One region of the Pseudoalteromonas sp. JC28 genome, then DNA from elsewhere that is predicted to be linked to it. Evidence: predicted binding sites of a transcription regulator. Region 1 holds the regulator's gene; the other holds the start of a gene.

The links. The regulator MetJ, encoded in region 1, represses methionine synthesis genes. The targets are predictions, from matches to a motif close to TAGACGTCTAGACGTCTA.
Region 2: metK (methionine adenosyltransferase) is a predicted target of MetJ. The motif match lies at 8,037-8,054, and genes of this name have one in related genera.

The regions. Positions count from the first base shown of each region.
Region 1 covers NZ_QOKX01000008.1:13,046-28,027, forward strand. Annotated here, with positions in the region: gene DS891_RS17870 (arginase family protein) at 1-1,027, opposite strand, end outside; gene rraA (ribonuclease E activity regulator RraA) at 1,046-1,549, opposite strand; gene DS891_RS17880 (phosphatase PAP2 family protein) at 1,708-2,232, shown strand; gene DS891_RS17885 (MJ1255/VC2487 family glycosyltransferase) at 2,229-3,281, shown strand; gene DS891_RS17890 (methyl-accepting chemotaxis protein) at 3,387-5,267, shown strand; gene DS891_RS17895 (hypothetical protein) at 5,559-6,107, shown strand; gene DS891_RS17900 (gamma-butyrobetaine hydroxylase-like domain-containing protein) at 6,110-6,484, opposite strand; gene hslU (HslU--HslV peptidase ATPase subunit) at 6,534-7,862, opposite strand; gene hslV (ATP-dependent protease subunit HslV) at 7,874-8,392, opposite strand; gene DS891_RS17915 (SPOR domain-containing protein) at 8,463-8,993, opposite strand; gene priA (primosomal protein N') at 9,007-11,178, opposite strand; gene rpmE (50S ribosomal protein L31) at 11,393-11,608, shown strand; gene DS891_RS17930 (malic enzyme-like NAD(P)-binding protein) at 12,381-13,622, shown strand; gene metJ (met regulon transcriptional regulator MetJ) at 13,703-14,023, opposite strand; gene metB (cystathionine gamma-synthase) at 14,368-14,982, shown strand, end outside.
Region 2 covers NZ_QOKX01000004.1:180,956-195,937, forward strand. Annotated here, with positions in the region: gene ctlX (citrulline utilization hydrolase CtlX) at 1-805, shown strand, start outside; gene DS891_RS10660 (sodium:alanine symporter family protein) at 888-2,318, shown strand; gene DS891_RS10665 (outer membrane beta-barrel protein) at 2,523-3,185, shown strand; gene DS891_RS10670 (TIGR04211 family SH3 domain-containing protein) at 3,335-3,946, opposite strand; gene DS891_RS10675 (CYTH domain-containing protein) at 4,245-5,765, shown strand; gene DS891_RS10680 (HDOD domain-containing protein) at 5,876-6,721, shown strand; gene metK (methionine adenosyltransferase) at 6,784-7,935, opposite strand; gene tkt (transketolase) at 8,196-10,190, shown strand; gene DS891_RS10695 (methyl-accepting chemotaxis protein) at 10,307-12,322, opposite strand; gene DS891_RS10700 (symmetrical bis(5'-nucleosyl)-tetraphosphatase) at 12,746-13,543, opposite strand; gene apaG (Co2+/Mg2+ efflux protein ApaG) at 13,643-14,032, opposite strand; gene rsmA (16S rRNA (adenine(1518)-N(6)/adenine(1519)-N(6))-dimethyltransferase RsmA) at 14,016-14,822, opposite strand; gene pdxA (4-hydroxythreonine-4-phosphate dehydrogenase PdxA) at 14,819-14,982, opposite strand, start outside.

The sequences.
Region 1 (14,982 bases):
AAGCGTTCGCAAGGTTCGTTAGTATTTGGCCACAATGTTCGATACCCGCCTGCTCACCAAGTGGGTGTCTAGCAGGGGCTGCTTCACATAAGTGCAAATATTTAGCATGTCGAGCCTGAGCCATACGGTACACAAAATATTCGGCATCGCTACTTGTGAAGCCTTGATAGGTCAGGGCACTTGCAGGCATACCGACGATGGCATCAACGTCTAACTCTACGCCTAATGGAATGTCGCTTGGCATCGTTGCCAACGCTTTGTCGAGTGATGCGGATAAACTCTGAGTTTGCCTGGTTTTTATCGCTTGATAACTTGAAAATCCGAATCCAGCGTTTTGCAATTGAGTAAGGATTGTTTGGTTGTTTTTGTGCTCGTGCAAGCCGATGACATGATAATGCGACAAACTACCAGCTTGATGCGCGTAACTGAAGCCATTACCGCTATGTCGCCCTTCACAAGCTCGAAAGTCAGCATGAGGGTCAAAGTTGATGGCACCAGCGGCATGCTTGCTGGCCTCAAAATGTGCCTGCAAAATACCAAAAGCATTATTGTGACCACCACCAATGATAATTGGCTCCAAGCCTGCAGCAAAGATAGGTGCTAGGGTTGCAATAACTTGGTTGTCGAGGTCAGCACAGAGAGTGCGTAGCTGCGCTAGCTGTTCGCTATTAGCGTTATCGAGCGATAGTGCACGCGTTTGAATAGCGAGGGTATCCACCTCGCCTAGCAACAAAACCTTATCGCCTGACAAAAACTGGTTATCGGGCTGATTCAAAAAGCGTTTTAAGAAGGCTTGCCAACCGAGCTCGGCGCCGCCTTGCCCGCAATTGGCGCGCGGACCTATATCCTCGGGGATCCCCAACAACACGTAACGGATCCCAAATTGGGCCGCGTCTCTAAGCGAAGCCGCGTAGTCATGATCACATTGTAAAAAGCTTATGCTTTGCCAAATTCTGGTTTCACCGGCTCTTGCACTGACAAAAGTGGCAATATTACTTTCATCATATATACGGACTGCTGTACTCATGACTGTTACTTCTAGCGCTTAATTGTCTTCGTTATCATCTTCTAAAATTAACTCTTCCGCAGAGATGATAATGCCGGTGGAGTCGGCGTAAACAAAATCATCTTCGTAAAAAGAGACACCTGCGAAATTAACGGGAATGCCGACTTCGCCGCTGCCACTGCTATCTGCTGCTACTGGGATAGAAGCGATTGCTTGAATGCCAATATCGCTTTCTTCTAATTCATCAACATGGCGCACCGCGCCGTAAACGATGATGCCTTGCCAGTTGTTCTCGACCGCCAGCTCAGCTAAATCAATATCAACCAGTGCACGACGAGTTGAACCACCACCATCAACGAGCAGCACACGACCAGTACCGTCTTGTTGTAGTACATCTTGGATCTGCTCATTGTTTTCAAAACATTTGACGGTAGTGATACGACCACTAAATGACGTCTGGCCGCCAAAATTGATGAACATAGGCTCTAGCACATCAACCACATCAGCAAAGTGGTCGCAAAGATCAGAAGTGCTGTATTCCATATTGAATCCTCGAATATTGATTGTCGATAACCAGTATACTCTCATACTTGTGCTTAGCAATGCTTTGATTCAACTTACATATTTGTGTCTTAAAAGTGTCACCTATTTGTTATTTTGCTCTTCTATGCTGATATTGTGAGCAATTAGGCGTGACTCGAATGATGAAAGCAAAACTAGCCGAGCTGGACGCTGCATTATACTTTGTGGTGTTTTGCCCTAAACCAAGAAACTGGTTTAGATTGATAGCATTAGGTCTATCCAAAAGTGGCAACGGTGGACTCTATGTGTTGGTCGCAATTGCGTGCGCTCTGTTTTTGGAGCAGCTAGGTCAGCAATTTGCACTCACCGTGATTTTGGCCTTTGCAATTGAAAGGCCGCTTTACTTCTATCTAAAAAATCGTTTTGCACGATTACGACCATGTGACTGCTACGCAGTGAAAGCCTTGTTGACGCCGAGTGATAAGTTTAGTCTGCCCTCGGGGCATAGTGCTGGCGCTTGGCTATATGCGACTTGCTTGATGGAGCAAATTCCACTAGCTGCGTTTCCGTTGATGATTTGGGCTTCAGGAGTGTCATTGTCACGCGTAATTGTAGGGGTACATTATCCACTTGATGTGGTGCTTGGTGCGGCAATGGGTGTTGCCTGTGCAAGTTTAGCGATAGTGATATTAGGAAGCGTATGAAAATACTATATGGTGTTCAAGGAACGGGAAATGGCCATACGACTCGAGCTCGGGTAATGGCAAATTGCTTTCGCAACATGGGAATTTCTGTTGACTACTTTTTTTCTGGACGTCCTTCGGAAAACTATTTCGATATGCATGATTTTGGTGATTATCGCAGTTGCCGAGGGTTGTCATTCGTTACCGAACGTGGCCAGTTAAATCGTTTAAAAACTTTTCAGTCGCTCAAGTTTGGTGAGTTTATTCGCGACGTTAGAAAATTAGATGTATCAGGTTATGACTTGATCTTTAACGACTTTGAGCCTGTCAGTGCGTGGGCAGGAAAGCTGGCAAAGGTTCCGGTGATAGCGATGAGTCATCAAGCGTCATATTTATATGATGCTGTTCCACAATTTGCCGTACAGCCTTGGCACAAAGCCCTGATCCGGTATTTTGCACCAGCTGATATTCATCTTGGGGTGCACTGGCAACCGTTTGATAAGCATATTATTCCGCCTTTTATTCCTTACGAGGCTGAGCAGGAGCAATGTGCATCGATAATTAACAAAGTTTTGGTTTATCTGCCGTTTGAAGCTTTGGATAGCATTATTGAGTTGTTAAAAGATTTCCCTGATAAGGAGTTTTACTGCTATCACCCGGATGCTGACAATGCTTCTTTGCAACATATTCACCTAAGAAAACCGAGTCGTTCTGGGTTTATTCAGGACTTAAGAAATACCAGTGGTGTGATTGCAAATGCCGGGTTTGAGCTTTCTAGTGAAGCATTAAAACTCGGTAAAAAACTGCTACTTAAACCATTAGATGGTCAATTTGAACAGCAGAATAATGCACAGACGCTAGCCGAACTCGGTCATGCCCAAGTGATGAATTATCTCAATGCTGGGGCGCTGGAAGAATGGCTGCGAACAGACGCGAAGGCATCGTTTTATTTTCCATCCGATCCTAGCTTGCTAGTGGAGTGGTTGATAGGAGGTCAATGGCACAATATTGATTTATTGCACAATCAACTTTGGAACGGTGTTAATAATTTGTATGTAAAAGCGGCGTAAATATATTAATTTGTAATATGAACCCAGAATAATTACCTATTATGAGGCAAGGCTGAAAGGCTTCAGCTATACTTTAGCCAGTCTATTAACATTGTAGGTAAGCCGATGGCGGTATTAGAAAATCTGACTATCAGACGTCGTTTGCAAGTGAATGCATTAGTGGTAGGGATTGCCTTGGTTGTTATGTTAATTATGATCATGTACGAAGCTCGTACTATGCTGAAATTGAATGAAACCATTCAATATGCAGAAGAGCTCGACATTCATGAATTAGCAATGCGCAAACACGAGAAAAATTTCCTTTTTTACAAGCAGGTAGATTCACTCGATGAGTTTGAAAACGAGTATCGTGAGCTGCAAACTAAGCTCGCTTTGTTGCAAGGTACTTTTTCTGATTTTGATATCGATTTAGGTCGGATCAACGAATTTGAACGCTTAGCAAAAAGTTATTACGATGACTTTCAAAAAGTGGTGCAATTACAAAAAACAATTGGCTTGCATCCAAAGGATGCTCTTTACGGTGAGCTTCGTGGTGCGGTACACGAGGTAGAAACACTACTAAAAGAGCAGCAGAATTATCAACTCCTTTCAACCATGCTGCAGCTTCGTCGAGCCGAAAAAGACTTTATGTTACGTTTTGATACCAAATATCTTAAGCGTTTTGACGAGCTAGTTGCACAGTTTTCTCAGGAAATTCGTAGTGCTGGGTTTAACGCTCAATATCAATCTAAGCTACTTAGTTTATTGAGCACCTATCAATCCAAATTTGCGGGTTTAGTTCGAGCACAAGAAGCACTTGGCTTAGATTTAACGAGCGGTGCGCTTGGCAAGATGAAAGTGAGTGTTGAGAAAAGTGATGCGCTGGTCTCTGAAGTCGTGGAGCAGGCAAAGGCAGAGATCAAAGAAAACGTTGATAAAACTCAGATGCTTGCCATCGGTGTATTTGTTGTGGCTGGTATTATCGTGATGACTTTGGTGTTATCGACTAGTCGCTCAATTATTCAGCCCGTAGAGCGCGTTTATCAAACCATTGAGCGCATTCGTCGTGAAAATAATTTAAGTCTACAAATTGAACAAAGCGGTAATGACGAAATCACGATTATGACCCGTGATTTTAATAGCTTAATTTCTGACTTCAGAGATCTCATTGCTGATGTGAATGGAGCGTTGGCAACTATTAATGAAGCCACGGATCATTTAACGGAGACAACAGCCCAAACGAGTACTGGTATGGCTGAGCAGTTGCACGAAGCGGATATGGTTGCAACCGCTGCGACCGAGATGCAAGCGACGATCCAAGACATTTCTCATAATACGGGTGAAGCTGCGCATAAAGCCGAGACAACGAATGAAAATGCGCAACAAGGTCGCCGTGAGGTCACAGCAACAATTGAGCACATCATGCAGTTATCGGAATCGTTAGGTGGTGCTTCAAGTGTTGTTGCTCAGTTAGAGCGTGACGGTGAAACTATTGGCTCGGTATTGGATGTGATCCGTGGTATTGCAGAGCAAACAAACTTACTTGCGCTAAACGCTGCTATTGAAGCTGCACGTGCGGGAGAGCAAGGTCGAGGTTTTGCTGTTGTAGCGGATGAAGTTAGGTCACTTGCGCAGCGTACTCAAGACTCCACGCAAGAAATCGAAAGTATCATTTCTACACTGCAACAGCGTACACGAGAAGTGGTGAACATCATGGAACAATGTCGTGAACAAGGCAATGAAAGTGTGTCGCAAGCCGAAAAGGCTGGGGAGTTGCTCAGCATGATCACCCAAGATGTGCAAACGATTATGGAAATGAGCACGCATATCGCGACGGCAATTGATGAACAAAACCAAGTTGCTTCAGAAGTGAATAAAAACGTGGTTAAGATCAGAGACATTGCGCAAGGTGCCTCAGAGCATGCTCGCTCTAATGCGCAAAGTAGTGAAGAAGTCGCAGAGCAAGCGCGCGTATTACACGAAGCCGTGGCTAAGTATCAGGTATAAACACCAATTCAACCTGAGGTTCTTAATGTCAAAGCCCCACTTAATTTATAGTGGGGTTTTTTATTAAACCTGAGGCTCGGATAAGAAATGAGCTTGCTTATTATTTTTAAGGTTCAGGTTGATTGTCATTTTGAATATTGAGAAGCGTATTGCATTTAAGGTGACTCTATTCAACATCGTGAGTAATATGTACTGTTGTAGAAATTTTCCGGATCGTCTTAGGTAGGGGTTTGCATCTTTAAAAGGTATGTTTTATAAAGAGAAAATCACATGTTGAAAAGGAATATTTAAATGAAACTCTCCACACGTAATTCTTGTATCCGGGGGCTATTTTTACTTTTGGCTATGGGAAACTTTTCTGTTCAAGCTTCGATGTTATGTCGAGATAGCTTCGATACTGTACGCAATAACATGACTAATATGAATTATAAAAGCTTTGATCAAACACCTAACTCTGGGTGGCGAGTACTGTATAATCAGGGTTGTTATTTAGAAGCTGCAATGCTCATTGAGCAATATAAAACCATGACTGGAGAGCAGCAAGCAAGTTTGCAATGGCATTTATTTCAGAATTATGCTATGGCGGGAAAGCGAGAACAGGCGATAGAGGTTGGAGAGGCACTTCTGCTCTCTGCGAAGAATAATCCTGCCGAGTTCCTTTGGGTAGAGTATATAGCCGCGAGTGTTGCGTTTTTAAAAGAAGATCGAGTGACACTAATGAAGATGCGTAACAAGCTAGCGGCACAAGCTGATTTCTTCCCTAATAAGATGAATTTAAAGGTTTTAGATAGCTTGGTCGATAATGTCAAATCTTCGTATCAGGCTGCTTATCAACAGTAAATTTAAGGCACAAACTTGATAGGTACGCTGTCCTTTTGGGTTTTATACTCTTCTACAGCGTTTACATATTCCTGCCATAGCACATCGTGTTGTGTAGCTATAGTGTATAAGTATTGCCAGCTGTAGAGCCCTGAGTCGTGGCCATCATCAAAAACAAAGCGTGCAGCATAGTGACCAACGGGTTCAATTTTCTTTATGGCGACATTCTGTTTGTTTAGCACGAGTTGCTTTTGCGCCGGACTATGCCCTTGCACTTCGGCGGATGGTGAATGTGTTCGTAAGAATTCGGCACTTAGCGTAAAACAGCGGCCGTCCTCAAAATAAACATCGAGTACTTTACTGAGCGTATGATAATGAAGTTTGGTGACTTGATACATAATTGGTATAACTCAAAAAGCGGAGCAAGGCTCCGCTTTTTATTTTAATTTACAGAATGAAGCGGCTTAAATCTTCATCCTGAACAAGCATGTCTAAATGCTGTTCAACGTAGGCGGCATCAATCGTCAAGGTATCACCAGCCTTTTCACTGGCATCGAATGAAATCTCTTCCATCAGCTTTTCCATCACAGTGTGAAGGCGACGCGCACCGATGTTTTCAGTTTTCTCGTTGACCTGATATGCAGCTTCAGCCAGTTTAGTGATAGCGTCATCGGTAAAGTCGATAGTGACGTCTTCTGTTTTCAGTAGCGCTTGTTGCTGCTCTGTAAGAGATGCATTTGGCTCAGTTAGAATACGTTTGAAATCACCCGCAGTTAGTGCTTCTAGTTCAACGCGAATAGGTAAACGACCTTGTAGTTCAGGGATTAAATCCGACGGCTTGGCCATTTGGAACGCACCTGACGCGATAAATAAAATGTGGTCGGTTTTTACCATGCCGTGTTTAGTATTAACGGTTGAACCTTCGATAAGTGGTAGTAAGTCGCGTTGTACACCTTCACGGCTAACATCTGGGCCAGAAGATTCTCCGCGCTTACAAATTTTATCGATTTCATCAATAAACACGATACCGTTTTGTTCAACTGACTCAATAGCTTGCTCTTTAAGCTCTTCTGGATTAACAAGCTTTGCAGCTTCTTCTTCAATCAATAGCTTAAGTGCTTCTTTAATTTTCAGCTTACGGTTCTTTTTCTTGTCACCCGACATGTTTTGGAACATGCTCTGTAGCTGGCTGGTCATTTCTTCCATACCAGGAGGTGACATGATCTCAACATGAGGCGCCGTTTCTGCGATGTCGATCTCAATTTCTTTGTCGTCTAACTGACCTTCACGTAGTTTCTTACGAAATACTTGACGTGTTGACGAATTTTCATTTGGCTGAGACTCACCCCAAGCGTCTTTTGCTGGTGGCAAAAGTGCATCTAAAATACGCTCTTCGGCGGCTTCTTCAGCGCGGAATTTGAATTTCTTGGTTTGCTGTTCACGTGTTAGTTTAAAAGAAACTTCGACTAGATCGCGGATGATGGTTTCAACTTCTTTACCAACATAACCCACTTCGGTGAACTTAGTCGCTTCTACTTTGATAAATGGTGCGTTAGCAAGCTTTGCTAGACGGCGGGCAATTTCAGTTTTACCTACACCCGTTGGGCCGATCATCAAAATATTCTTGGGTGTAACTTCTGCACGCAGCTCTTCATCAAGCTGCATACGACGCCAACGGTTGCGCAGTGCAATCGCGACGGCTTTTTTGGCTTTGTCCTGACCGATAATATGTTGATCAAGCTCGTGCACAATCTCTCTTGGAGTCATAGCTGTCATGACGAGTCCTATTACAATTCTTCGATAGTTTGGAAATTATTGGTAAATACGCAGATATCGCCGGCGATCTTCAGGCTCTTTTCCACGATTTCTTTCGCACTTAAGTCTGTATTTTCAAGTAGTGCGGTTGCAGCCGCCTGTGCGAAGTTACCACCACTGCCGATAGCAATAAGATCATGCTCTGGCTGCACCACGTCGCCGTTACCTGTGATGATAAGCGAGGCGGTTTCATCGGCTACCGCAAGTAGGGCTTCAAGCCTTCTTAATGCTCTGTCGGTACGCCAGTCTTTTGCCATTTCTACGGCTGCTTTAGTGAGATGGCCTTGGTGCATCTCTAGCTTTGCTTCAAAGCGTTCAAATAATGTAAATGCATCAGCTGTACCGCCAGCGAAACCTGCCAGTACTTTACCATTGTATAGACGACGTACTTTACGTGCGTTGCCTTTCATAACTGTGTTACCAAGCGAAACTTGGCCATCACCGCCGATAACCACTTTGTCATCGCGACGAACACTAACGATGGTAGTCATAGTAATCCTTATCTGGGCCTGTGCCCGTGTAACTCTAGATTAGTAGGAAATATGGGTGGACTTATAAAAATCAAGTCCAGCCCCAAATCCCGCAGCCAAATATCCCAACGCGTTGTAATTTGTTTTTATCGCTTTCTGCTAAACGCTTGGTATCGTAGGGGCCAAGACGGACACGATACCAGACACCGTTACTCCCTTCGGTACGACGGATCTCCGCGATTAATCCAGCAAACGCAACTTTGGCTTTCATGGCTTCGGCTTGGCTATGGGTTCTAAATGAACCACACTGCATTTGATAGGGACCTTTGCTCTCGATCTCTTTAACTTCGACCTTGATTTCATGATTTTTAATTTCTTCAATGAACTCAGGTGGGCGAGGCTTTGGTTTAATAACCTTTTGCTCGGCAACTGGGTGTGGGTTTTTGGCTTGCTCTACTTCTTTAGGATCGGCATTGGTTTTTATAAACCAAAGACCGTAGGCAAACCCTCCGATTAGTAGAAATGCAAAAATAGCAGCAATAACAGGAAATTTCGCCGATTTTTCTGGCTTGTCTTTCCCCTTGCCTTTAGGTTTCTTATTGATGTAATCGTGCTGTGCCATAGGTTATTTGATTTTAATAGCTATCCATTGGATCAACATCTATGCTCCAGCGTACTCGATTGGCAGACTCATGCGTAGCGATATAGCGCGCAAGTTGCGAAAGGTAGTCCCGCAGCACAGTGCGTTGTTGTGCGTGTATGTGTAATTGATATCTGAACTTTCCAGCTATTCGTTCAAGTGGTGCTGGAATTGGACCCAGCAATTGTATACCAGGATAGGGGGTAGCAGGAACCAAATCCGACAAAAAGCGCAATACTGTATTTATATTTGTTGCCTCGGCGCGGATGATAGCTAAGTGTGCGAAGGGGGGAAGCATAGCTTCTTCACGCTCTTGTAAGGCATATCGCGCGAAGTCGCCATAACCATTATTAATTAAATCTTGCAATAATGGATGTTCTGGAAAATGCGTTTGCAATAACACGGTTCCCGCTTCACCGGCACGTCCGGCTCGTCCAGCAACTTGCGTAATGAGCTGTGCCATTTGCTCGGTTGCTCTAAAGTCACAAGAGTAAAGTCCTGAGTCCACATCCAAGATAATCACAAGGCTGACATCGGCAAAGTGGTGGCCCTTGGCAAGCATTTGAGTGCCGACCAGAATTCGCGCGCCACCTTGATTAATTTCTTCAAGGGCGCTTTCAAGGCTGCCCTTACGGCGCGTAGAATCTCGGTCAATGCGAGTAACGGGAATATCAGTGAAGCGTTCGCTTAAAAAGCCTTCGAGTTGTTCTGTACCAAGCCCTGTGGGCATGATTTGGGTGCTGCCGCAATCTGGACACTGTCTCGGTACAAAGTCCTGTTCACCACAATGATGGCATACCAAGCGGTTCATGTTTTTATGGTACGTGGCGCTGGTAGAGCAATGTTTACAGGTATTAAGCCATCCGCATTCGTGACACATCAATGTTGGTGCAAAGCCCCGACGATTTAGAAACACCATAACTTGCTTACCACGAGCGAGTGTTTTTTCCATCCAATGTAAACTCATTGGTGAAAACCCGCCTTGTTCTGGCTGACCTTTCATGTCGACAAGGTGAAATTGGTTGTCGTGCTGGGTCTGCGCTCGTTTACTCAGTGTGACGAGTTGATATTTGTTGGTAATGGCTTTGTGTAATGTTTCTAATGCCGGTGTTGCGGTTCCCAAAAGCAAAGGGCAGTGTGCCTGATGCGCTCGAAATGCAGCGAGATCTCTGGCGTGATAGCGCAGGCCTTCTTGCTGTTTAAACGAGTTGTCGTGCTCTTCGTCAACGATGATCATGCCGAGATTTTGAAATGGCAAAAAAATGGCCGAGCGAGTACCGATAACCAAAGCGCTCAGACCCTTTTCGGCGCGACGCCAAGTATGTAGGCGCTCGTTATCGGTTAGATTTGAGTGCCATAAATCAATGGGCAGGTTATTAAAGCGCTTCTTAAAGCGGTTGACTGTTTGCGGTGTGAGTCCAATTTCAGGCACTAAGATCAGTGCTTGTTTACCCGCTTTTATTATGTTTTCAAGGCTCTGTAAGTAGACTTCGGTTTTACCACTTCCCGTTACACCTTCGATTAAAAAGGTACGGTAACCGACTTGTGCATTGACGGCGCTGCAAATAGTCGCTTGCTGGTCGTTTAGGCGTGGCTTTTCGCCTAGCTGTAATTCGTTTTGCGACCAATCACTATCATGCTCAATAGATTGTGAGATAAGCGCTTTTTCTTCTAATGCTTTAATTGTTTGGCTAGCAAATCCGAGCGCTTTGAGTTCACTTAATTTTATTGCACCACCTTCATATAATTGAGAAAGCAGCGCTTGTTGCTTTTTGGCTCGCAGTGTTGGTAGTTTCTGCCCTTTTTCCGTTAATCTGACGATAGGGATCTGAGTTTTGTCTGGGCTTCCACCATCTCTGAGTACTGCCGGTAGTGCTGTGAATAAGGTATCGCCAATTGGATGACAGTAATACTGGGAGACAAAGTGTAAAAAGCTAAGTTGTGCTTGATTAAAGACAGGATGCTCGTCCAACACCTCAATAATTTGCTTGAGTTTTTCTTTTGGTACATCGGTGTCGTCTTTTTTAGCAAGCGCAATCGCTGTGCAGCGACGGTTGGCAAAATTGACGGTGACTCTCATTCCTGCTTCAACTTGCATGGTTGGTGCTAGCAAATAGTCGAATGTTCGGTGCAGTGGCAGCTTTAAAGCTACTTCAAGAATGAGCATGTATTACAATTCCATAAAGTGAGCGCAGTGACGAAGTATATACCTAAGGTGGTACGAATTGAAAACTTACTCAGAGGCGGTGATAAAAAACTCTGAAATATTGCTTGTAGATTGTTCAGTTAAGCACTAAAATACGCGTCCACATTTTTGTATAACTACGTATGGTGCCAGACTTCGGGTTTGGAGAGCGATACGGCCTTAACTAGAGGTTGCTATGAAAGAAGGTATTCACCCTAATTACGAGACGATCACTGCATCGTGCTCTTGCGGTAACAAGTTCGAAACTCGTTCAACGCTATGTAAAGATATTCACCTAGACGTATGTTCTGCATGTCACCCGTTTTACACTGGTAAGCAGAAGATCCTTGACACAGGTGGCCGTGTAGATCGCTTTAACAAGCGTTTCGGTGCACTTAGCAGCAAGAAGTAATCTTGTTGGTCTAGTCGAAAAAAGCACCTTTAGGGTGCTTTTTTTGTGCCTGTTTGAAAATACCTTCTCGATTTATACATCCTATTCTGCATCAGCAGATAGACCGTCAGTCATCCCGTCTTATTGTGTCTTTTATTCTTCTAAAATAAAAAACTTGCCAGTTTGGCAGCAAAACTTTACTGATCTCTTGGGTAGAGTAAAAACTCTATTTAGCAGATAAATATTGAACATTTACGAGCTTAAGTTGTGAAAATAATCAAAGCTCATATAGTAAATAGTATCAGGTATGAGCACTTAATATAAACTAAAGTCAGTATATTGCGATTAAATGTCGGTATCTTGACGTTAAAGTTAGTTAAGTTGCAATTTTCTTATTGTTTTTATAGTTGGTGTACATTTGTGCTAATTTTATACATTCCGTGCTGATTTTAGCGTCTTGTTTTTTAAGTTTTAGTCATTTTATTTGTGAAATATTTCTTAAAATTGAGCTTATCTTCTCGGAAAAGTATAGAAAATACCATGCTAGTGGATAGACCTGATTTTACTTGAATAATGAGCAAAACTCGGTATTGTGTGAATACGGTCGATTAACTATATGTCCTATTGACATACCGCGACAGCAAAGCACATACGCTTGTTGAGTGGTTGAATGTCGTCGCTCATATAGTTAATCGCACTGTGTGTTGCTGTAACCAGCTAGCTAGGTTGCCAACATTCAGAATGCGAACGTTTACCACACTCTCACATTAACTTCGTAGGAAAATATCGCGCCATGACAGACTTTCGTCAACAAGCTCTAGATTATCACGAGAAGCCCGTTCCAGGTAAAATCAGTGTTGAACTCACTAAACCTGCCGAGACCGTAAAAGACTTAGCACTTGCATACAGCCCAGGTGTTGCAGAGCCAGTACGTGAAATCGCGGCTGATCCGGCGAATGCATACCGTTACACGGGTAAAGGAAATATGGTTGCGGTGATCAGTAATGGTACGGCAATTCTTGGCTTGGGTAACTTAGGTCCTTTGGCGTCAAAGCCTGTTATGGAAGGTAAGGCACTATTATTTAAGCGTTTTGCGGGCCTTGATTCAATCGATATCGAAGTTAAGCACAACACCACTGAAGACTTCATCAATACTGTGGCAAATATCGCAGACACATTTGGAGGTATTAACCTTGAAGATATTAAAGCGCCAGAGTGTTTTGAAATTGAGCGCGCGCTAATTGAACGTTGTGACGTTCCTGTATTCCATGATGATCAGCACGGCACTGCAATTGTAACCGCTGCGGGTATGCTGAATGCGTTGGAAATCCAAGGTAAAGATATTCATGATGCGATTATTGTGTGTCTTGGCGCGGGTGCAGCCGCTATTGCTTGTATGGAATTACTGATCAAATGCGGTGCTCAACGTGAGCACATCTATATGCTGGACAGAAAAGGCGTGATCCATACTCGTCGTGATGACCTAAATGAATACAAAGAGCTGTTTGCAAACAACACGGATAAGCGTACGTTACAAGACGTGATTGCAGATGCGGACGTATTTGTTGGTGTTTCTGGCCCAGACTTACTTTCTGCTGAGGATCTAAAGCTAATGGCTGACAAGCCAGTGGTATTCGCTTGTTCTAACCCAGACCCTGAGATCAGCCCTGAAGTTGCACACGGTGCACGTAATGATTTGATCATGGCGACAGGCCGCTCGGATTATCCAAACCAAGTAAATAACGTACTGTGTTTCCCGTTTATCTTCCGTGGTGCGCTTGATGTACGCGCAACCGCTATCAATGACGAGATGAAGATTGCAGCGGTTGAAGCAATTAGAACGATTGCGAAAGAGCCTGTACCTGCTGAAGTGTTAAAAGCGGCTGACGTAGATAGTCTAGAGTTTGGTCCTGAGTATATTATTCCAAAACCAATGGATCCACGTTTGTTACCTCGTATCGCAAAAGCGGTAGCGGTAGCTGCAATTGAATCAGGCGTGGCACAAATCGATATGCCAGCTGGATATATGGAATAATACCATTGGTATTATTCAAATGAAAAAGCCTCGATTGAGGCTTTTTTTGTGTCTGTATTTCCAGAGCGAAAGAGCAGTTATCACTCTTCGTTTATTTCTGGGATCTCCAAACCGCGCTCTTCCATTATTTGTCTTACCTCTAAAGGAATACGCTCTGGATTATCTTTTCTCAAGTCTTCATCGCTCGGCAGTGGCTGACCTGTGAAGGCATGTAGAAACGCCTCACATAAAAGCTCACTGTTCGTGGCATGACGTAAGTTATTCACTTGGCGACGTGTACGCTCATCAGTTAGCACTTTGAGTACATTCAGAGGTATGCTCACCGTGATCTTTTTTACTTGCTCTGCTTTCTTACCGTGTTCTGCATATGGGTGAATATACTCACCGTTCCATTTTGCCATAATTGTGTACTTGCCTCAGTTACATCAATGCCAATATGACTGGGTTCTGGTCTACATTATTCACCAACCGCATGAATATAGGGATAACCTTACGAATTAAAGATAAATCCCAAACTCAAATAGATGAATAAACTAATCCGCCATAGCGAGATAGAAGAATCTCTGCCATAGTTTTCAATAACTCAGTCGTATTAGCAACGCCTAGAGTGGCGAAATTTTATCGGTTTAAAAAAGATAGTCAAATACTAGTTATTTAGCCATTTAGCAGTATAAATGTTTTGACTTCTGGTTTCTGTTGCTCTAACCTTTTAGACGTCTAAACATCCAACTATCTAGGTGACCTTATGAGTCAAGTTAATAAATCGACGGTAGCAGTGCGTCACGGTATAGAAGCTGATAAAGCGCATGGGGCAGTAGTGCCACCGCTTTACCTTTCTACCACCTATTCTTTTGCCGATTTTGATACCAAACGCGACTACGATTATGGCCGCAGCGGTAACTTTAATCGTGATGTGCTTGCACAGGCACTTACCGAACTTGAAGGTGGTGCTCGTGGTATTATTACCGCCACTGGCATGGCTGCCGTTCACCTAGTAACTCAACTGCTTAACCATGACGATACGCTGGTTATTCCACATGACTGCTATGGTGGTAGCTATCGCTTGTTTACATCGCTTGCAAAGCGTGGATTGCTCAAATTAGCCGTCTTGGATCTCACGCAACCTGAAAGTCTTGCGCAGCTGCAGCAGATCAAACCTAAATTAGTTTGGATTGAAACACCAAGTAACCCAATTTTGCGGTTAACGGATATAGAAGCTGTCGTAAATGCAGCACACGCTGTGGGGGCTTTGGTCGCCGCTGACAACACCTTCTTGTCTCCTGCATTACAAAACCCCATTGCCTTTGGCGTAGATGTAGTCGTGCATTCAACTACTAAATATATCAATGGTCATTCTGAT
Region 2 (14,982 bases), on a different contig from region 1:
TGAAAACAACCCTAACAACAGAGCCTATGTTGAGGTCAGCAACGCCGTGCAAGCGTTAGAATTGGCTGGCGTGAAAGTACACTTATTTGAAGATACCTCCACAGACACGCCTGACTCGGTCTTTCCAAATAACTGGTTTTCGACCCATAGCGATGGTCAGTTGACGATTTACCCTATGTACGCCTTGAATCGACGATTGGAGATCCGTCGCGATATTATCGATTTTCTGAGTGCTCACTATCAGGTGACAAACATCAACGATTATAGTCACCTAACTGCTGAAGAAATATTCCTTGAAGGCACCGGCTCTGTGGTTATCGATCATCAAGCTAAAGTGGCCTATGCGGTAGAATCCAAGCGCACCAACGCCGTGTTAGTTAATCAAGTTTGCGAGCAGTTGGGACTACAGGCAGAGATATTTAATGCCTATGATAAGAATGAAGTGCCTGTTTATCACACTAATGTCTTAATGTGTGTCGCCACCGATTTCGCCATGATATGCCTAGATATGGTGCCAGAATATCAGCGGGCACAGCTTATTAACCGTTTTACGCAAAGCGGCCACACCCTGATTGCGCTATCTTATCAGCAGATCCAACATTTTTGCGGCAACGCGATTGAGCTACAAGGAAGCATGGGACACATACTTGCGCTTTCCACAACGGCTTATCAGGCGTTGTTGCCTGAGCAAATTGCTGTCATTGAAAAGTCAGCTAAGCTAGTTGCTATTGATATACCGACAATTGAAGCCGCAGGTGGCTCAGTGCGTTGTATGATTGCTGGAGTCCATTTAAATAACCGTTAAATAATACTAGGGCCTGTTTATCCGTCAAGAAGGTCAACAGGCCCTAGATAAACGGCAAATAATAATAAAACAGGAATCGCCTATGTTTGAAAGTGCAGTTAAGAGTATTAATGGGCTTTTATGGGGAGAAGGCCAGATACTTATTTATATCCTGCTATTTGCAGGGTTTTGGTTCACTATTCTTTTGCGAGGGATACAAATTGTAAAGTTTCGCCATATGTTTAGCCTGTTACGGGGCAGCAGTCAGGGTGATGACAATACCATCAGTTCTTTTCAAGCGTTATGCACGGGGCTATCAGCTCGAGTTGGAACCGGTAACCTTGCAGGTGTTGCAGTTGCTATTTCTCTTGGTGGCAGTGGTGCGATATTTTGGATGTGGATGATAGCCATTTTGGGGATGGCAACAGGCTTTGCCGAAAGTGTACTTGGGCAAGTCTATAAAGTGCGAGATAGCCAAGGTGAGTTTAGAGGTGGTCCTGCTTATTATATTCACATGGGATTGGGAAGTCGGGCGTTTGCAGTATGCTTCGCCTTTTGCTTGTTTTTGGGATATGGATTTACCTTTAGCGCGATGCAAACCAATACCATCACCGATGCGCTCAATAATGCGTTTGATATTCCAACCTTATATTCAGGTATTGTGATCACAGTCCTTGCCGGCTCTATTATTCTTGGTGGCTTCAAAGCGATTGCGCGATTTGCTGAAAAGGTAGTGCCAGTAATGGGATTAGTCTTTGTCCTTGCGGCCATTATTATTACCGTGATGAATTACTCGCAAGTCCCTGCCATGATCAAAGATATTTTGCTTTCAGCTTTTGGTTTGCAAGAAGCGGGCGCAGGCGCACTTGGCGCAGCTATCAAAAATGGTATTCAGCGTGGGCTCTATTCTAACGAGGCGGGAGCGGGTAGTGTGCCGCACGCATCGGCAAGTGCGTCGCCAATTCCCAATCACCCCGTGACCCAAGGTTATATCCAAATGCTAGGCGTATTCTTTGATACCATCGTGTTGTGTAGTTGTACTGCTGTCATAATTCTATTGGCAGATATAGATATTAGCAGTGAGATGGAAGGCATACGGCTGACGCAATCTGCGATGACCGCGCATTTAGCAACTGGGGGCGTGTACTTTGTCGCTGCGGCGATCACTTTGTTTGCTTTCACCTCTGTAGTGGCTAATTACGCCTATGCTGAAAGTAACTTACACTTATTCCATCTGGACAATAAAGTTGGCCGTTCAATTTATACCGCATGCTACTTGTCTATGATGTTGTGGGGCGCTTCGGCAACGCTAAAACAGGTATGGGATCTTGCCGACATCGCATTGGGTTTAATGACGGTGGTGAATGTTATTGCCATCGTGCGCCTTACACCCACTATCTTGGCGGTTACGGCCGATTATCATCTGCAAAGAGCAAAAGGGAAAGAACCTGTATTCGAAGTCGATAAGGTCAAAGTGCAAGGAGTTACTGAGTCTGGCATTTGGGGTAATATTAATGCGAAGAGTTCAGCCTAATACGTTTTAGATGGAATAAATAAAGGCCGAATTTTCCGGCCTTTATTTATTTTTGATATTTTTAAGTTAAAAAGTATCTCCAAACTTTCAATCATACGCCTTGTTTAAATTTTTTATATTCTGTGTATACTTCCTCCCGCTTTTCTCTTCAATATTTCAAACTAAATATTGCTTCCTTTTTAATCTTTAAACACTGATGTGATAATGAAAAAACAATTATTTGGACTGGCAGTACTATCGTTGCCTATGTACGCGAAGGCTGATATTGCCATATTTTCAGAAGTACTTTTTGGTAAAGCCAATAATGAATTTTATGCCGAGCAAGAATCTGACTTAGGATATAGGCGTGCGTCATCCGCTAATTCTGATTCATGGGGGCTGAGGCTCGGTGTTGGGCTTACAGATCATTTAGCTCTTGAAATCGCACAGCATTTTCATGGTGAGTCACTAGCTGAATATTCCGTTCACGTTTCTAACACACTCTCTGGAATCTATCAAAACCCATATGACTACTCATATCGAGTCAGGTTTCCTATTGATACCGAATCTCTGAGGTTGGGGATTAAGGGAGAGATTGAGGTGTCTACCAATATTAATGCAAATATAAGAGTTGGAATGGCACATTGGCAATACAAAGATGTGATCCCTGCACAATTGGTTCCTACAGGCAGCACTAGTTCAGGTGATAGCGGTAATGATATTTATACCTCGATAGGTGTTGAGTATCGACTAACAGATAATCTCTATGTTGGTTTGGAATACTCTCTTTTGAATATTAAAGAATCAAAAGAATATGACTACACAGGCGTAGTTCAATATGAGCATAATTTGCACGATATATCCATGTTACTTGGTTGGGCTTTTTAATACGCTGATATTCATAGTAGAGAAAGGTTATTTTCAGAACTGTATTTAGAGTGGGGCGAATTGAGCAATTCACCCCATCAATTTTGACAATAGAGTTTAGATGAACCGTCAGTGACGAAGTTATCTAACCTCAATAGGTATATAACCACTTACCAGCCGTCGTAACGCTTTCTACGAGATAAAAATAGCGTCAGGATCACACCGATAATAATGCCACTGATCCCGATGATGCCACCGTAAGTGAGCAACTGGTGTTGCTCTTTTTGGACTTTTTGCTGCTGTGCTAAACGCTCATCTTGTAGTTGCTTTTCAAGCCCTGAAATAGTGTCTTGAAGTGAAGCATTTTCAGCTAGCAAATTGGTATTGTTTTGCTGCAGCATTGGAAGCTGCTGCTGGGCGTCGTTCAGCGCCTCTTGGGTTTCCACCAAGGTTTGGTTAACCGCCTCTAATTGTTGCTTTAAACCTGGCTCCGTGGTGACAAATTTACTTTCTACCCAACCTTCTCTTGCTTTGTCGTCTTTAATTTGGACAAACTCGTCATTAGCGCCACTCAAAATAGTGATTGGCGTACCAGCATCAACAGAACCTAAAATTCGATAATTTTTACTTGGACCTGTATGCATGAAAATAAAAAGATTGTCACTAATATAGCCGTTTGGTGTTGCCGTGTTTACTGTGCTATTTTCGTCTGGCTCTTCGGCAAAGCTTATAAAGCTGGTGAAGAGCAGGCTCGCAATGATAAATTGCTTAAAGTTGAACATGCGTGGGCCTTTTATTCTTTGGGTCGTAAAGTTTACAAAATAGTAGGGATTTCGCGGCCTAATAGCAAGGCTTTGTTTATTTTGAATGGCGCGAAATAATTGATTACATAATGAAAATTGCAGCATTTAACGCAATGATTCGGTGTTATTAATCCGCTGACGTTCAGCGAAATTAGCCCGACTATCTATTGATTTAGCGCATATTTGGTGCACTTCTCATCGGATAAAAAGATTGCAAACTTAGCCTCCTTTGTATATTTTGATCCTCCCTTAGACAAATAGGTAAAACACTGCCCTAATGGACACTGAAATAGAACTGAAATTTTTGGTTTCAGATAATGAAGTTCCGCTGATCCCTGCACTCATCACACAGTTTGCAAAAACGGTCACTAACAAGCCTGCTAAAAACTTAACTAACGCCTACTTTGACACGCCAAATCGTGAATTGCGTGCGCTAGATATCGGCCTAAGAACGCGTTGTTGCAATGATGAATGCGAGCAAACGATTAAGCTTGCGGGAGAAGTTGTAGGAGGGTTACATCAACGACCAGAGTACAATTTACCTATTCAATCAGGACGTCCTGACTTGTTAGCGTTTGACGCGAATATTTGGCCTCACGGCATGCAACTTGAGTCTATCGCAGAAAACATATTCCCGATCTTCAGTACGAATTTCATTCGTCGAACTTGGTTAATCGAAACGGATTCAGGAACCAAAATCGAAGTCGTGTTGGATAAAGGGGAAATAGCAGCCCAAGGGAAGATGGAGCCAATCAATGAGCTTGAAATAGAGCTCATTGAGGGAAACAAAGAAGATCTTTTCTTATTAGCCGATCACCTAATTAAACAGGCTGGTATGCGTTTGGGACTATACTCAAAGGCCGCCAGAGGGTATCGAATTGCCGATGATAAGCCTCTAAAACCAAATAAGTTTATAGGGTTTGTACCGCTCAAATCTCAGGTAACGCAAGAACAAGCGCTAATTGCGACAGTCAGTTATGGTATTCAGTTCGTCCAGAAGCATGAGCAGTGTTATTTTAATAAACCAAGTCTCAAGACATTAAAACGTGTTATTGATGGAGTCTCGCTTATCCGCCACGCGTTTTGGTTGTTCGATGACATCGTTGATAAAAGCTCGACTGAGAGTATTCGTAACGAATTAAAATGGTTGTTGTCAGAACTTGCCTGGGTCGAAAATGCAATTCATTTAAAAACCTATACCTCAAAGCGTCATGCTTATCATAAGAAACTTAATCAGTTTCCCGAGTTGGCGCAGGTCATTACCGATTTGCAAGATGTTCAGCCGACACCGACGGACATTGAAGATTTATTTCATTGCACCCGCTATAACCGTTTGATCCTTTCACTTACTCGCTGGCTGGTTGATAGAGCGTGGCGTAAAAACTGGGATCAAAAAGCACTGAGTGCAGCAGAGCTACCTGTCACAGAAATCGCAAGCCAATTATTTGATAAAGACTGGCAAGAGCTGAAAAACTTGCTTCCACAGGATAAATCGCTTTCTGAAAGAGATTATTTACATGTGAGAATAAAGTTAGAAAACACGCTACTAAGCGGTAACTGTCTGGGCAAGCTTTACGATAAAGAAGCGCGCAAAGTGTTTAGAACGCCTTGGATTGATATCGTTTATGGTATTTATGAGCTAGAAACACTGGCGTATTTATATCAACTTTGCCAAAGCCAAAACGCAGACGAGCTGCAAGAAGTGCAGGCATGGCTTAAGCAAAAATCTGACTTTTTGATAAGTGCTATGGAGCAAAGTCGACAATCTTCCATGCATAGCGAACCATATTGGTTCTAACCAGATTAAGCGGGGTTTTATCCCGCTTTTTTGTACCACTTCATTACAATCAATACTGCAAATATCAGGTGATGAACTAAACTTGGGTGTATCAATTCTGAGGTAGCCCAATGATCGATATTGACGATAAAGTGCTGAATGATTTGCGCGGCGGATTTAACTTACCTGCTAAGCCTGAAATATTACAAGCCTTACAAAATGAATTATCACAACCGGAGCCTGAGTTATTTACCGTGGCGGATATTATTGCGGCAGATGTTGGTGCGTCAGCTGCGGTGTTAAAGGTAATTAATTCACCCGCTTATGGTCTTGCCCGTACAATCACAGATATAAAACAAGCAGTGATGTTTTTGGGCGTTAACTGTATTACGCAGCTAGTGACTGGGTATTTGCTTAAAAATGCGTTTGAGCAGTCAAAGTGCTGTATCTCACTGCAGCAGTTTTGGGATAACGCTGCGGATATTTCAAAAGCGGCGATGGTGGTTGGACATCATTTGAAGGCATCATTACCGATGGAGAATTTGCAGCTGCTCGGACTGTTTCATGATGCCGGGATCCCAGCAATGGCCGTAAAATATCCTGACTACGCTGAGGTAATAAAGCAGTCTATAGAGCGACCTGAGCAAACGCTTATTTACTACGAGCAGCAAAAGTATCCAGTGCCTCACACTGTGATAGGCTACTTTCTTGCGACGTCTTGGCACTTACCTAAAGAAATATGCCAGATGATTTTGCGCCACCATGACGTTAGCTATCTTGAAGAGCAAAAAGATGCACAGCATGTGCAAACCTTTGCGGCACTTAAACTGGCTGAAAATCTCTGTTTCGAAGCAAAACACTTTAGAAGCGCAGCGGATTGGTATTTATTTAAAGACAAGGTGATGATTGAGCTTAATCTGCATGAAGATGAGTATCAAAACTTAAAAGATGATGTCGACGAAGTATTTATCGGGTAGGGGATTATCCGTGGTATTAAAAAAGGCGCTCTTGGCGCCTTTTTTACTTTTTACAGCAGGGGTTATAGGCCTGCTGCTGCACGTAGTGCGTCAGCTTTATCTGTTGCTTCCCAAGGGAACTCTTCACGACCAAAGTGGCCGTAAGCAGCAGTAGGCTGATAAATTGGACGCTCAAGGTCTAGCATAGTGATTAGACCGTAAGGGCGTAAGTCGAAGTGCTCGCGGATAAGTTCGATTAAACGCGACTCATCAAGCTTAGCTGTACCGAAAGTTTCTACGCTGATAGAAGTAGGCTCAGCAACACCGATTGCGTAAGACACTTGGATCTCACACTTGTCAGCAAGGCCAGCGGCAACAATGTTCTTTGCAACGTAACGCGCTGCGTAAGCTGCAGAACGGTCAACTTTTGATGGATCTTTACCTGAGAATGCACCACCACCGTGACGTGCCATACCGCCGTATGTATCTACAATGATTTTACGACCAGTTAGACCACAGTCACCCATAGGACCACCGATAACGAAACGGCCAGTTGGGTTGATGAAGAACTTAGTTGCTTCAGTGATAAGCTCTGCAGGTAGTGTAGGCTTGATGATAGTTTCCATCACCGCTTCTACAAGGTCAGCTTGTGATACCGAATCACAGTGCTGTGTAGATAATACGACCGCGTCGATACCTACTGCTTTACCGTTTTCGTACGCGAATGTTACCTGAGACTTAGCGTCTGGACGTAACCAAGGTAGCGTGCCGTCTTTACGAACTTGCGCTTGGCGCTGAACTAGACGGTGTGAGTAAGTGATAGGCGCAGGCATAAGTACGTCAGTTTCGTTACACGCGTAACCAAACATTAGGCCTTGGTCACCAGCACCTTGCTCTTCTGGACGAGTACGGTCAACACCTTGGTTGATATCAGGTGATTGTTTACCAATCGTGTTAAGGATTGCACATGAATCAGCGTCAAAGCCCATGTCTGAATGTGTGTAACCAATTTCACGCACGGTCTTACGAGTTAATTCCTCGATATCAACCCAAGCGCTAGTCGTGATTTCACCACCAACCATAACCATACCGGTTTTAACGTAAGTTTCACACGCAACACGTGCTTTTGGATCTTGCTCAAGGATGGCATCTAGAACCGCATCAGAGATCTGATCGGCGATTTTATCCGGATGACCCTCAGAAACAGATTCAGAAGTAAATAAATGTTTAGCCATTGTATTTATGCTCACAAATATTGCGCTTCACAAACATCAGGAACAGCGCGAAAAATTAAGGGGCGTATTCTAACCAAAAAACCTAGGCATTGACTAGTTATTTTACGCCTAGACGTCCAAAATTGTGCAAACTTTTTTAATGGTCGGAAAAAGTCCGTCTGTACCCGTTTTTTTATGGCCTTTGCCGTTGCAGTTAGCCATATAAATAAGTAAGAATGGGCTCAAACCCCCGCGAAACACATTTAAAGGTAGGAGAATTCATGCCATCTCGCAAAGAACTTGCTAATGCAATTCGCGTTCTTTCCATGGACGCTGTACAAAAGGCCAAGTCTGGCCACCCTGGAGCCCCTATGGGCATGGCGGACATCGCAGAAGTACTTTGGCGCGATTTTTTAAAGCACAACCCAAGTAATCCTGAGTGGTTCGACAGAGATCGCTTTGTATTATCAAACGGTCACGGCTCGATGTTAATTTATTCATTGTTGCATTTGTCGGGTTATGACTTATCAATTGATGACATCAAAAACTTCCGTCAGCTACACTCCAAAACACCAGGCCACCCAGAATATGGTTATGCGCCAGGTATTGAAACGACTACAGGCCCATTAGGTCAGGGTATTACCAATGCGGTAGGTATGGCGATTGCTGAAAAAGCATTGGCTGCACAGTTTAACCGTGAAGATTACGACATCGTTAATCACTATACCTATGCATTTTTAGGTGATGGCTGTTTGATGGAAGGTATCTCACACGAAGCTTGTTCACTTGCGGGTACCCTTGGTCTTGGCAAACTGATTGCATTTTGGGATGACAACGGTATTTCAATCGACGGTGAAGTTGAAGGTTGGTTTAGCGACGATACACCAAAACGCTTTGAGTCTTATGGCTGGCATGTTATCGCCGGTGTTGATGGTCACGATAGCGATGCGATTAAAGCGGCAATCGAAGCGGCGCAAGCAGAGTCTGACAAACCAACCCTTATCTGTTGTAAAACGGTTATCGGTTATGGTTCACCAAACAAGTCAGGTAGCCATGATTGTCACGGTGCACCGCTAGGTGATGATGAAATCAAAGCAGCACGTGAATTCCTTGGTTGGGAGCACGGCGCATTTGAAGTACCGGAAGATGTGTACGCGAAATGGGACGCAACAGCGCGTGGTCAAAATCAACAAAGTGACTGGCTGATTAAGTTCACTGAATACCAAATGCATTATCCTGAGCTTGCTGCTGAATTTGAGCGTCGCATGAAAGGCGAGCTTCCAGCAAACTGGTCTGAGAAAACAGAAGCGTATATCGCAGAGCTTCAAGCGAATCCTGCAAACCCAGCAACTCGTAAAGCATCACAAAATGCATTGAATGCCTATGGCCCAATTCTACCTGAGTTTATGGGTGGCTCTGCTGACCTTGCGGGTTCTAACTTAACACTTTGGGATCAATCTAAAGGCTTAACGGCAGAAGATGCTGCGGGTAACTACATTTTCTACGGTGTGCGTGAATTTGGTATGTCTGCCATTATGAATGGTATTGCACTGCACAGAGGCTTTATCCCTTACGGTGCGACATTCCTAATGTTTATGGAATACGCGCGTAATGCGGTACGTATGGCTGCATTGATGAAACAAAGAAGCATCTTTGTGTATACTCATGATTCAATCGGTCTTGGTGAAGATGGTCCAACACACCAACCAGTAGAACAAATGGCGAACTTACGTACTACGCCAAACCTTGCGAGCTGGCGTCCATGTGACCAAGTTGAGTCAGCAGTTGCTTGGCAGCAAGCGGTTGAACGCGCTGATGGCCCATCTGCACTTGTATTTACCCGTCAGGGCCTTGCGCAGCAGCCTCGTACCGCTGAGCAGGTTGCAGCAATTAAGCAAGGTGGTTATGTACTATCTTGTGACGGTGAGCCTGAAATCATCCTTATTGCCACCGGTTCTGAAGTGCAACTTGCGGTTGAGTCTGCGGATAAGCTTCGTGCAGAAGGTAAAAAGGTACGTGTTGTTTCTATGCCTTCGACTGACATTTTTGATGCGCAATCTCCAGCATATAAAGAAAGCGTACTACCAAGCTCAGTAACACGTCGCATCGCTATCGAAGCGGGTATTGAGGACTTCTGGTACAAATATGTAGGCCTAAATGGTGCTATCGTTGGTATGACAACGTTTGGTGAGTCAGCGCCTGCTGATGAGCTATTCAAGCTATTTGGCTTTACGGTAGAAAATATCATTGAGAAGGCAAACGCATTGTTTGCATAATCAAAGAAAAGAAACAAAAAAACCCATGCCATGCATGGGTTTTTTTGTGTTAGGTGGTTTGGCTAAACCACCTAAAGCTTTGAGATTGCTTCCTGCTCAAAGCTCAGGTTAGAAAGTTAAACCTTAAACTGCTCTACCGATAAGCGTAACTCTTCGGCGAGTTTAGCAACCTCAGAACTAGAGATTGAGGTCTGGCTTGCGCCTTCAGCTGTTTGCTCTGCGATTGTTACAATCGATTCCAAACGTTCACTAATTTCCTGTGCCACCTGCTGTTGCTCATTCGCCGCGTTTGCAATCTCTTCACTCACATCATGGGCCTGAGAAACGGCTGCAGTGATAGAGTTTAATGCTTCATTAGCAAGGTCGCTCTGATTTACGCACGACTCCGCCTGCTGCTTGCCTTTTGACATTGCGCCTACCGCTTCTTCGGCACCGGCTTGTAAGGATTCAATCATTGCTTGAATTTCTTGAGTCGACTCTTGAGTTTTACTTGCAAGCGAGCGTACTTCGTCTGCCACTACAGCGAAGCCACGACCTTGTTCACCCGCACGCGCAGCTTCGATTGCAGCGTTTAGTGCAAGGAGGTTAGTTTGCTCGGCAATGCCACGGATAACATCCAAAATACTGCCTATCGAAGCGCTGTCTTGGTGTAGTTTGTTAATCACGCGAGAGGCTTCATCCACTTCCCTTGCGAGTTGCTCAATAGTGTGTTTGTTCTCATGTGAGATGCCTTTAACACGCTCAGCTTCTTTATCAGCATTTTTAATTTCCTGTAGTGCTTGATGTGCGCTGTTGCTTACACCGTGAGACGTGCTACTCATCTCAGTTGTAGCGGTAGCTGCTTGCTCTACCTGTGCTTGCTGATTCTTAATTGCTTGGCTTGATTCTGTAGTGATAGTCGATGTTTCTTCGGACGCTGCAGCAAGCTGTGTCGAACGAGAAATGATGCCAGTAATAAGCTCACGTAAGCTAGAGATTAGGGTGTTACAGCTTCTAGATAATTCACCAAACTCATCTTTTGCTGTGTCATCTAAGCGCTGTGTCATATCGCCACTGGCGACAATGTTTAAGACTCGATTTACTTCCGATAGCGGTTTTGTGATACGACTAACGGTAATGTAGGCAACACCGACGGCCATTAACGTTGCTACTATCATACCAATCCAAGTCCATAGGTTTGCTGTGCCTACATCGGCACGTACGCCTTGTTGTAAGTTAAAGGCGACTTGGCTCGCTTCAGAGAGTAAATCATCTAGCTGAGATAGGGCTGCTTTTGTGGTTTTTTCTGCATTGGTTAGTTCTTTACGTGTCTCGGCTATCGCATTGATCAAGCGTTTTTGATTTTCCGCGATGCTGTTGCTGCCGGTAACTGCATCTTTCAAATTAGTGTAATAGTCTTCGAGATCAGCAAACAAACTACTATCAAGCGCGCTAACGGGGCCACGCATCAAATCAATATTGCGACCTAGCTCTTCAACGAGGTAGCTTTGATCCCTACTTACGATTTCCAGTGTATTGATGTCTTCAACAGTAACAATATCATTGGCGCTAGTCACAACAGAAGAAAAGTTATTTTCTAAGTTATTTGCAGCTTGAAAAGCACGTTTGTCAGCCTCTTCTAAGCCATCCAAATCAATGATATCAACCGTCACCATAGTCGCATCTTCTGCGGCAACATCGATAGTTGATAACTGCTCTTTTAATTTATCCCGTAACGAAAGCTCAGTTGTTTTCTCGTTTACCAAGCTGTTCATGGCTTTTACGAACGCATCATAACTTTTGCCAACATCACGACTGCTTGAGGCCAATTTATTATTAGCAGCAACGACCTGTTGCAGCTCTGAATAGGTTTTGTCGAAGATCTTCTGGCGCTCTTTAAATTGCTGTTTTAGCGTCGCCAGTTCAGTCTCTGTACGCGCGTAAAAACTTCCCTGAGCCATTTTGCTCATTAAAGTAAACTCTACTTGCAGCGCAGAGCTTTTAGAGAGTGCTGGTAAAGACAGGTTATTAACCTGTTGAGTTGAGTTGTCAATGTTTGCAATTCTTAATAAAGAATTGCCCCCGATAAGAAGAAGCAACAAGGTGATGGTAATAAAACCACCCCAAATACGTTGGCTAACAGTCAAATTCATAGCTGTCCTACAAAATTTACAAAGCAATACGGATACTTATCGGATTTATTGCGGATAAGTTAAGTATTTTATAGCAGATGTGACAAAAAAATTCAGTAAAAAAGGTCGGATTACAAAAAATAGCAGCTCAACGGATAAAAAGTATAAGCTTCACGTTTTCTTCGAGTGTAGCTTAGTTTTGTAAAAATTAAAGTGGGTGATTACCCTAGATTCGACTTAGGAAAGTTAAATAACCTGAGCTTCGGATAATTAATGCTTTTCTAGCAGCCAGTTTTAGCGCTAACTGCGTTGAATTCACTTCCAATAGCCAGCTATTGGTGCGTAAATTCGCCTGGTTATCCCCAAAACTCTCTGGCTAGATAAGGAAATAATTTAAAAACAACGAGTTAGCTCATTTCTTATCCAAACCTCAGGTTAAATAGCTTAATTGTGCTGGTACTTTTCACCACTGTTGATATTTATCATCGTCATAGGACCTCCCCACACGCAGCCAGTGTCTAAGGCTATAATATTTTTCTTGTTGGTTTCGCCTTCCAAAGCAGCCCAGTGGCCGAAAAGTAGGGTAGTTTCGGCTGGTGTTTGGCTGAGCTCAAACCACGGAGTGAGACCTGCCGCATCTTTTAGGCCAGATTTGTTCTTAAGATCCAGTTCGCCATTTTGTTTTAGAAAGCGCATTCGAGTGAAGACGTTAACAATGGCTTTAAATTTATCTTGTTCACTGAGCTTGTTGTGCTCAAGTCCTGGGTGAGCACCGTACATATTGGCGTAAAACTCAGGGGCTTTTGTTGATTGATAAATGGTTTCGGCAAAGCGTGCATATTCTAGCGCTTGCGTAATATTCCAGCTTGGATGAATACCTGCATGAGAAATAAAAGTTTGCTGTGTTTCAAGCCAAATAGCGAGGGGCTGTGCACGTAATAAGTCAGCATATTTTTGGCATTTAGGGCTGGCAAAAACCGCATCTAATTTATCTTTTGGGTTCGGAGCGACACCCAAAGCAAGACATGCTAAAAAGTGGAGATCGTGATTGCCGAGTGTAATGCTAATAGAGCCTGCGTGTTGATAGAGAAACTCTAGGCAAGCAAGTGAATCGGGTCCTCTGGCGATGATGTCACCGACAAAGTATAAATGGTCTTGGCTTGGGTTAAAGTTGACTTGATCGAGTAGCCCGATGAGTGGAGTGAAGCAGCCTTGCAAGTCTCCAATTGCGTATTTTGCCATTTATTACCTGTGGTTTTTTATAACTCAATGTTTTTATTCTGATGTCTAGCATGTATGAGGAACGCGGGGTAAGCCCGCTTCCGCAAAATAAAAATGGTATTAATGCAAAATATTTGGACAGGAAAGTCTAAATACATTGATTGGCGCTTTAAACTCAGTGCCAAACTCATTACGCATTAAATAAAACCCTTCCATTGTACCAACGGGAGTATCGAGCACCGCGCCGCTGGTGTACTGATAGCTCTCGCCAGGACGAATAGTGGGCTGCTCACCAACGACACCTTCACCTTCGACTTCAGTCTCTTTGCCATTAGCGTCGGTAATGAGCCAATAGCGGCTATGTAGCTTGGCATTACATAAGCTATGGTTTTTGATGGTAATTGTATAGGCAAACACATATTTATCCTTTTCAGGCTGTGATTGCGCTTCAACGTAAAAGGTCTCCACCGATACTTTGATAGGTGAGCCAATATTAGTTTGAGTTGTCATATATCCAATTTGCAATTTCAATAAACTGGTTAAGCGACAGGTTTTCAGCGCGAAGTGTAGGGTCGATACCTAAGTTTCGCAGCTGCTCTTCGGTTAACAGGTTCGATAAGCTATTTCTTAGTGTCTTACGACGTTGGTTGAACGCTTCTAAACAAACAGTGTTCAAAAGCTTAGTGCTCTTAGCTGTACGTTGCGACGGATCTTTTGGGATCAATCGAACAACGGCCGAGTCAACTTTAGGTGCTGGTTTAAAGCAATGTGGTGGCACTTCGATCACAGGAATAGCGTGACAATAGTACTGCGTCATTACGCTTAAGCGACCAAAGGCCTTGCTGCCAGGGCCTGCAACCATACGGTTAACCACTTCTTTTTGCAGCATAAAGTGCATATGCTCGACCTGATCTGCAAACTCAAATAAGTGAAATAGCAAAGGGGTTGATACGTTGTAAGGTAAGTTACCAAAGATCTTCAGTTTTTCCCCTTCTTTGATTAAAGAAGAGAAGTCAAACTTCATCGCGTCGCCTTGGTGAACCGTTAATTTAGGTCCCAAGAATGGGTGATGGATCAAGCGCTCGGCAAGATCTTTATCGAGTTCTACAACGGTTAGGTGGCCACTTAAATCACAAACAGGTTCAGTGATAGCACCTAAACCAGGACCGATTTCAACCAGATTGTCTTCAGGTTTTGGGTCGATAGCAGTTACTATCTTGTCGATAATATTGTTGTCATTTAAGAAGTTTTGACCAAAGCGTTTACGCGCTCTGTGTCCGAGATGTACTTTATCTGTCATGCATTCTGTGCTTTTTTGGTTGCGAGCTTAATTGCTTCGCGGATCGCTAATTCAAAACTACCCACTTCAACATCACCAGAGCCGGCTAAATCAAGCGCTGTACCGTGATCAACCGATGTGCGAACAAAGGGTAATCCTAGGGTGATGTTTACTGAGTTTC